Regions from separate parts of the Solidesulfovibrio carbinolicus genome, predicted to be linked through region 1. Evidence: riboswitches for the same ligand, from Rfam matches in the RefSeq annotation. Region 1 holds a riboswitch; the other holds the start of a gene.
What was found. Region 1 has a riboswitch for cobalamin ahead of C3Y92_RS01005 (ribonucleoside triphosphate reductase). Riboswitches for the same ligand answer to the same signal wherever they lie in the genome.

Region 2: linked by a shared signal. The riboswitch ahead of C3Y92_RS14035 (sirohydrochlorin cobaltochelatase) and the one ahead of C3Y92_RS01005 (ribonucleoside triphosphate reductase) in region 1 are both predicted to bind cobalamin.

What each region holds. Positions count from the first base shown of each region.
Region 1 is NZ_CP026538.1:230,196-234,432, reverse strand. Features, by position in the region: gene C3Y92_RS01020 (trimeric intracellular cation channel family protein) at 1-14, shown strand, start outside; gene C3Y92_RS01015 (HAD family hydrolase) at 87-731, shown strand; gene C3Y92_RS01010 (NifB/NifX family molybdenum-iron cluster-binding protein) at 964-1,326, shown strand; cobalamin riboswitch at 1,602-1,823, shown strand; gene C3Y92_RS01005 (ribonucleoside triphosphate reductase) at 1,949-4,138, shown strand.
Region 2 is NZ_CP026538.1:3,139,485-3,143,721, forward strand. Features, by position in the region: gene C3Y92_RS14010 (ComEC/Rec2 family competence protein) at 1-203, opposite strand, end outside; gene C3Y92_RS14015 (hypothetical protein) at 421-762, shown strand; gene C3Y92_RS14020 (DJ-1/PfpI family protein) at 816-1,403, shown strand; gene C3Y92_RS14025 (hypothetical protein) at 1,758-2,177, shown strand; gene C3Y92_RS14030 (hypothetical protein) at 2,447-2,767, shown strand; cobalamin riboswitch at 2,791-2,975, shown strand; gene C3Y92_RS14035 (sirohydrochlorin cobaltochelatase) at 3,081-3,983, shown strand; gene C3Y92_RS14040 (FecCD family ABC transporter permease) at 3,983-4,237, shown strand, end outside.

The sequences.
Region 1 (4,237 bases):
CGCCTGTGGCTTGACGCCGCCTCCCCGGCCGCGTCTATAAAGGATGAGGGTCCGCAACCGGCGGCCCCATCCGCAAGCCAGGGGGAATGTCCGTGAAGCGACCCATCACCACGCTTTTGTGCGACGTCGGCGGCGTCATGCTCACCAACGGCTGGGACCGGCAGGCCCGGGCCGAGGCAGCCAAGCGCTTCGGCCTGGACGCCGCCGAAACCGACGAACGCCACCATCTCACCTTCGACGCCTACGAAGAGGGCAAGCTCTCCCTGGACGAGTATCTCGACCGCACGGTGTTTTACGCGCCGCGTTCCTTTGACAAGGCGACCTTCCGGGATTTCATGCTGTCGCGCAGCGCGCCCCTGTCCGACATGCTGGCCTATGTGCGCGGACTCAAGGCCCGGCACGGCATCCGCATCGTGGTCGTCAACAACGAGGGCCGCGAACTCAACGAGTACCGCATCCGGGCCTTCGGCCTGGGCTGTTTTGTCGACGCCTTCGTGTCCTCGTGCTTCGTGGGCATGCGCAAGCCCGACGCCGGCATTTTCCGCCTGGCCCTGGACGTGGCCCAATGCGACCCGGCTGACGCGGTCTACATCGACGACCGGGCGCTTTTCGTGGAAGTGGCCGCGACCCTGGGGGTTCGCGGCGTGGTCCACCGCGACGCCGCGTCCACGGCCCGAGAGCTGGAGGCTCTGGGCGGTTTCGCCGCCGTATGCCTCGGCAGCGATGGCTGAGGCGCGGCGGCTATTTTTCGGCATGGCCGCCGGCCGTTTGGTCGCTGACGCCCTCGGCGCGAGGTCACGCGTTATCGCCCCGGCCTGACCCGAAGACGGTCCATCAAGCCCATGCCGGTCCAGGCCGGCTCATCGCCCGGCCCGGCCGGGGCTTCCCAGGCCGTCCCAATTCCGGTACGAGGCGGGGGTAAATTGTCCGGCCACGCGCCGGCAGTCTCAAGGAGTCACGAACATGACCAAGATCGCCATTCCCTCCCGCGACGGGCAGGTGGACGAGCATTTCGGCCACTGCGGCTATTTCACGGTGCTGACCATCGGCCCGGACAAGAGCGTCGTCGCCGAGGAGACCTTTTCCCCGCCGGCCGAGTGCGGCTGCAAGTCCAATCTGGTCAACGACCTGCTCGCCATGGGCGTCACGGTGCTCATTGCCGGCAACATGGGCCAGGGCGCGGTCAACAAGCTGCGCCAGTCCGGCATGACCGTGGTGCGCGGCGCGTCCGGCCCGGTCCACGAAGCGGCGGCGGCGTTTCTCGCCGGCATGCTCAAGGACCGCGACGAACTGTGCACGGCCCACGGGCATACCTGTTTGCATTAGGCGGCTGGCCGAGAGGCTAGGCTGACACGCGACAAAGCCCGGGACCACGGCATGGTCCCGGGCTTTGCCGTTGTCCCGAGGCGGAACAACTGCGGCTGTAATTTTTTCCGCCTCCCCACGTCCGCCCGCCCATTCATAAAAGACAATAAAATAAACGCCATAGCGACCTCGCGCCGCCCGCCCAAACCGCCGCATCCGGTGCATAATCACCCCAACCCGCCAACATCGCGCCGTTTTTTGCCTCGATTGACTCTTTGGCCGCATCCTCGCATATATGCTGCGACGTTGGCGTTGGTCCGCCCCGCCCCAGGCGGCGGCGGGCAGCCGTAAGAGGGAATCCGGTGCAAGTCCGGAACTGCCCCGCAGCGGTAAGCGAAAACGAACCCCGCAACCAAGCACTGGGCAAGAGCCCGGGAAGCCGCGGGAACTAGGAAACCGGCCCACACCGGGCCGACGCGTTCGCAAGTCCGAACACCTGCCGACGCCCGCCGGACGCATCCGTCCGGCGCATGAACCAGGGAGCCTCGCGGGAGGGCTGCCCGGCCTGCCGTTTCGCGCCATGCGTTTTTCGGCCGCCGTCGCCCCTCCCCTGCCCGACGACAGTCCGCCCAGGGAGAAACGCATGTCCGAGCCGATGGAACACGGCAATTTGGCCCTTACCCCCACCTCCGACCGCCACGACGCCGTCGACGCCGCCGTCGACCAGCCCGTGGTGGCCGCCATCCCCTCGCGCATCCGCAAGCGCGACGGCCAGATCGTCACCTTTGACGCCGACAAGATCCTGTCCGCCATCCGTCGCGCCGGCGCCGCCACCGGCGAATTCGGCGAGGACGAGGCCTGGCTGCTGACCGCCCAGGTGGTCAAGGTCCTCTCCCACCGCTTCATCGGCCAGATCCCGGACATCGAACGCATCCAGGACATCGTCGAGCAGGCTTTCGTCTCGGCCAACCATTTCCGCACCCTTCGCGCCTACTCCGTCTACCGCGAACAGCGCGCCCGCCTTCGCGAAGACAAGAAGACCGTGGTGGACGTGGCCGCTTCCATCAACGAATATCTCGACCGCCAGGACTGGCGCGTGGCCGCCAACGCCAACCAGGGCTATTCCCTGGGCGGGCTTATCCTGAACGTCTCGGGCAAGGTCGTGGCCAACTACTGGCTCTCCCACGTCTACCCGCCCGAAGCCGGAGCGGCCCACCGCGACGGCGATCTCCATATCCACGATCTCGACATGCTGTCCGGCTACTGCGCCGGCTGGTCCCTGCGGATGCTTTTAAGCGAAGGCCTTAACGGCGTGCCCGGCAAGGTGGAAGCCAAGCCGCCCAAGCACCTCTCCAGCGCCGTGGGCCAGATCGTCAATTTCCTCGGCACGCTGCAAAACGAATGGGCCGGCGCCCAGGCCTTTTCCTCGTTCGACACCTACATGGCCCCGTTTATCCGCAAGGACAACCTGGGCTACGAAGAAGTGCGCCAGTGCATCCAGGAGTTGATCTATAACCTCAATGTCCCGTCGCGCTGGGGCACCCAGACGCCGTTTACCAACCTCACCTTCGACTGGACCTGCCCCGAGGATCTGGCCGGCGACCATCCGGTCATCGGCGGCGAGGAGATGGCCTTTACCTACGGCGAGCTCCAAACCGAAATGGACATGATCAACCGGGCCTACATCGAGGTCATGACCGCCGGCGACGCCAAGGGCCGCGTGTTCACCTTCCCCATCCCGACCTACAACATCACCAAGGATTTCCCCTGGGAATCGCCCAATGTGGACATCCTGTTCGAGATGACGGCCAAGTACGGGCTGCCCTACTTCCAAAACTTCCTCAATTCCGACCTCACCCCGGGCATGGTGCGCTCCATGTGCTGCCGGCTCCAGCTCGACCTGCGCGAGCTGCTCAAGCGCGGCAACGGCCTTTTCGGCAGCGCCGAGCAGACCGGGTCCGTCGGCGTGGTCACCATCAACTGCGCCCGCCTGGGCCACACCCATCGCGGCGACGAAGCCGGCCTTCTCGCCCGCCTCGACGCGCTGCTGGAAATTGCCCGCACCACCCTTGAGATCAAGCGCAAGGAGATCACCCGCCGCATGGACGCCGGGCTGTTCCCCTACACCAAGCGTTACCTGGGCTCGCTGCGCAACCACTTCTCCACCATTGGCGTCAACGGCATCAATGAAATGATCCGCAATTTCACGAACGATGCCGAGAATATCGCCACCGAGGCCGGCCACGCCATGGCCGTGCGCCTGCTCGACCACGTGCGCGCCCGCATGACCGAGTTCCAGGAGCAGACCGGCCACCTCTACAACCTCGAAGCCACCCCGGCCGAAGGCACCACCTACCGCTTCGCTCGCGAGGACAAGAAGCGCTACCCGCGCATCCTCCAGGCCGGCCCGGCGCAAAAGCCCTACTACACCAACTCCTCCCAGCTGCCCGTGGGCTTCACCGACGATCCCTTCGAAGCCCTTTCGCGCCAGGAAGAGCTCCAGCGCAAATACACCGGCGGCACGGTGCTCCACCTCTACCTCGGCGAACGCGTCACCAGCGCCGAGGCCTGCAAAAAGCTCGTCAAGCGGTCGCTGTCCGGCTTCGCCCTGCCCTACGTCACCGTGACGCCGACGTTTTCCATCTGCGACGTCCACGGCTACCTGACCGGCGAACACGAGACCTGCCCGACCTGCGCCGCCGAAGGCCGCACCCAGGCCTGCGAAATCTGGACCCGCGTCATGGGCTACTACCGGCCCAAGTCGGCGTTCAACGTCGGCAAGCAGGGCGAGTACGACGAGCGGGTGTGTTTTAAGGAACCGATGGATAACTAAAGAGAATATGCCTCCGGCGGCCGGGAGGGGGTCACCCCCTCCCGGACCCTCCCGATACGGGGGATCACAGGACGGCGCGGTCGTGGCGATGGGCCACGG
Region 2 (4,237 bases), 1.6 Mb from region 1:
AAGCCAGGATCAGCGCGCTTCAAGGGGTCGACAGGCGGTGACAGACCGCCCACGAACAGGGCGAGCAAGGCCAGGCCGAGAAGCGCAGGCAGCAGATATTCCACGCCCAGGATGCCGCCGGCATAGGCCAAAAGGCAGGGCTGCCAGGGCAAAAGCGGCGGCACGCCCCGGCCGGCGTCGTCATGGGGCGGGTCGTGCGCCAAAATGTTGCATCCCTGTCACGGTATTTTGCCCGGGATTGTAGAAAGCTTGGGGTCCGGCGGCAAGGGCCTTCGGCGGTTGCGGGCGCTGCCTCGGCGGGCGGCCGCATCCGGCGTCGTCCGGGCCTGGGTTTGCCCGCTCCGCTTGTCACCGGCCCGGCTTGGGGATAATGCTGTGAACCAATCCCCGCGCCCGGCCGGGCGCGACCAAGGAGCCTCCATGCACCGCCGCAGCATCGCCCTGTGCCTTTTCGCCGGACTGGCCCTGGCCGGTTGTTCCCAGGTCCAGCCCATCATGACGCCCCAGGAATTCGCCGCCGGTTGCGCCCAGGGCGCGGCCGGGGCCGACGCCGCTTGCTCGGCCAAGGTCTGCCAAGTCTACCAGGCCGTGGTCACGGACTATTACGAGAACATGGAAGGCTGCTACGCTGCCTGCAAGGACCGGGCGGCCTCCCTGGAAACCGGAGCCGATCCGGCCTGTCTGGCCATAATCCAGGGCGAGAAGGACCGGTGCATGGATTATTGCAACCGCAAGTTCTACCGCTGCAACTGCGCCAAGTAAGGTCAGCCAAACGCCGCGCCAGGCGGCGAAACCCCACAGACAAGGAGTACCCCATGGCGGTCAAGAAAATTCTCATGCTCGTCGGCGACTATGTCGAGGACTATGAAGTGATGGTCCCCTTCCAGATGCTGCTCATGGTCGGCCACGACGTCAAGGCCGTGTGCCCGGGCAAGAAGGCCGGCGAGACCGTGCGCACCGCCGTGCACGATTTCGAGGGCGACCAGACCTACAGCGAAAAGCCCGGCCACAACTTTGCGCTCAATTTCGACTTCGACGCCGTGGACCCGGCCGCCTTCGACGCCCTGGTGGTGCCCGGCGGCCGCGCCCCGGAATACATCCGGTTAAATCCCCGGGTCATCGAGATCGTCAAACATTTCGGGGCGACCAAAAAGCCCATCGCCGCCGTGTGCCACGGCCAGCAGGTGCTGGTCACGGCCGACGTCATCGCCGGCTGCCAGTGCATGGCCTACCCGGCGGTGCAGCCCGACATCGAACGGGCCGGGGCCACCTACGTTGGCCCCAACGAAACCTTCACCAACGCCGTGACCAGCGGCAACATCGTCACCGGCCCGGCCTGGCCGGCCCATCCCCAGTGGATGCGCCAGTTCCTGGACCTGCTCGGCACGAAAATCGAAGCCTAGGCTCCAGTCTGAAGACCAACCGGCGGCAGCTTTGCGTCCATCCTGATCCGCGAGGCTGCCGCCGCGTCGTGGCGTCGGGCGGCGCGTCCCTTGAAAAACATGCTGAAACTTTCGAAAAATGATTCTTTTTCGTGAGGTTGTTCCCCAAACACCGCTGACGCTTTTTTGAGGATGCAACGTAGGCCATCCGTGGCCAACGCCCGGCCTGCCGGCTCGAACTCACGGGAGAGCGCGCCGGTCCGGCCGGCGCGCCCCCAAATCCCCCCCTTTTTTCCACGGCGCAACGATGGTATAGCCCTGGGCGACCACCCGCCCGGCGGCGGCCCACCCGGCCCGCCGGCGCAACGAGGCGCTATGATCGACAAGACAAAACTGGATCGCCTGCGGCAACTCATCGGCGACTTTGCCGTCAACAAAGGAAAAGTGCTCCTGCTCGTTTCCTTTCTGCTCTTTATCGTCGCCGCCTACTACGTCATGGACTTCATCACCGAGGACAGCCTGGCGGTGAAGTACAAGAAGACCACGGCCCTGGTCGAGGAAGTGCAGGAAACGAAAAACGTCCTGACCATCGTCACCAGCCAGGGGTTCTTTGTCGTCGATCCCGGGCTGCGCTCGGACAAATTCAAAAACATCGCCGACTTCTTCCGCAAGGTCAAAGAAGACGGCTCGCCCGTGCGCATCGACTATAAGGACGTCGGCAACGACAAGGTCATCGAAAACGTCTTTTACCGGGCGGAATCCAACAAATTCGGCAAGATAGGTTCGCTTAAATAGACCCGGCCGGCCGGCAAATACAAAGCGGCGGTCGGCCAACGCCGCCCGCCGCTTCAAAAAAGCCCGGCCAATGGCCGCTCTACCAGTCCTGATCCTTGGGCTTGTTGGCCTGCTGGGACTTGATCAGCAGCAGGGAAATAAAGATGGTCGCAAACCCGAACAGCACGATAAGCCCGGCGAAATCAAATTTCACGGCGAACCCCCAGAAATGTTTTTGTGAAAAAAATCCTTACTCCCAAATGACCAGCCTGTCCAGACATGCCCGCCTTTTGGGCGGTAGCCTCGCCCTGGCGCTTACCTGCCTGGCCTGCTCGCCCGGGCCAGCCCAGGCCGCCGTCATCGAGGTCGGCGTGGATGCCTACAAGGTCAACGGCGGCCCGGCCGAAACCGCCGCCTGGGACGTGGCCGAACGGCTGGCCATGGCCAAGGACGTGGCCATCGTGGTCATGAACCCCAAGGCCAACAAGGGGACCGTCCAGATCCTCATGCAAAACCTCGAAACCCTCAAGATTCCCACGCTTTTCACCAAAAAAGCCGATTACGACGTTTTGCTTAAGCGCGGTTTCATCAAGCCCCATCCCGCGCCTTGACAGGCGGCCGCCCCCCGGCTACCTCCCCGGAAATCGACCTGGGTGCCCTCACGGGCTTAATAGGGAATCCCGTTCAAATCGGGAGCGGTCCCGCCGCCGTCAGTTCCACGCAAAGGTCGGCCTCCACGCGCGCCACTGGGAAGCACTTCCCGGGAAGGCCGGGGCCGATGGAACAAGCCGGAAGACCTGCCCGGGTTCTGGCACATCCCGCCGGCAACGAGGGCTTTTGCCGGCCGGGACGCGGCTTCGGGCGCTTTTTCGTCTCCCGTCCGCTTTCCTCAAGAGCCCTCCATTTCCGTGGAGGTTACCTGGCATGATTCGTCTGACCCGTCTTACGCATCTGGCGCGCTTGGTCCTGTCCCTGTCCCTGGTCCTGGCCCTGGCCGCCCCGGCCGCCGCCGGCCACGACGCCAAGAAGGAACCGAAAAAAGCCATTGTCGTGGCCGCCTTTGGCACCACCGTGCCCGAGGCCGCCCCGGCCATCGAAAAGATGGTGGCCCGGGTCAAGGCCGCCTATCCCGGCGTGCCCGTGACCCTGTGCTACACCGCCGCCATGATCCGGGCCAAACTGGCCAAGGAAGGCAAACGCGTGCCCTCCCCGGCCGAGGCCCTGGCCGCCCTGCCCGATCAGGGCGTCACCGACGTGGCCCTTTTTTCCCTGCAAACCGTCCCCGGGCACGAATACCACGACCTCGTGCGCACGGCCGCCGCGTTCTCGCGCATGCCCAAGGGTCTGTCCCGGGTCGAGGTGACCGCGCCGCTGTTGTTTGAGGCCGAGGATTTCGCCAAGGCCGCCGCCGCGCTGCTTGAAGCCGCGCCCAAGGACCGCAAGCCCGGAGAAGCCGTCATCTTCGTCGGCCACGGCACCGAGCATCCCGCCAACATGGCCTATCCGGCCCTGCAGTACAGCCTGTGGCGGCTGGATAAAAACGCCTTTGTCGCCACCGTGGAAGGCACGCCCTCCTTTGACGACGCCGTGGCCGAACTCCAGGCCAAGGGCGTCAAGAAAGCCTGGCTCATTCCGCTTTTTGCCGTGGCCGGCGACCATGCCCGCAACGACATGGCCGGCAAGGAAAAGGACTCCCTGGCCTCGATGCTCACCGCCGCCGGCGTGGAGACCAAGGCCGTGCTGGCCGGCGCGGCCGAGCATAGCGGCGTGGCCGACATCTGGATCGAACACCTCAAGACAACCTTCGACGCCCTGCCCGGGAAATAATGCCGCCACACGCCTTCCCCCGGGGCGGGGTCCTGAAGCGGACCCTGCCCCTTGTCCTGGCCGGGCTGGCTGCGCTCAGCGCCGCCTGTCTGGCCGGGGCCTATCCGGCTGCCCCGGGGGACGTGCTGGCCGTGCTGGCCCGGGCGGCCGGCCTGGCCGTCCCGGCTCCGGCCGATCCGGCCCTGCCCACGGTGGTCATGGAACTGCGCCTGACCCGGGCGCTTTTGGCCTATGGCGTGGGCGCGGCCCTGGCC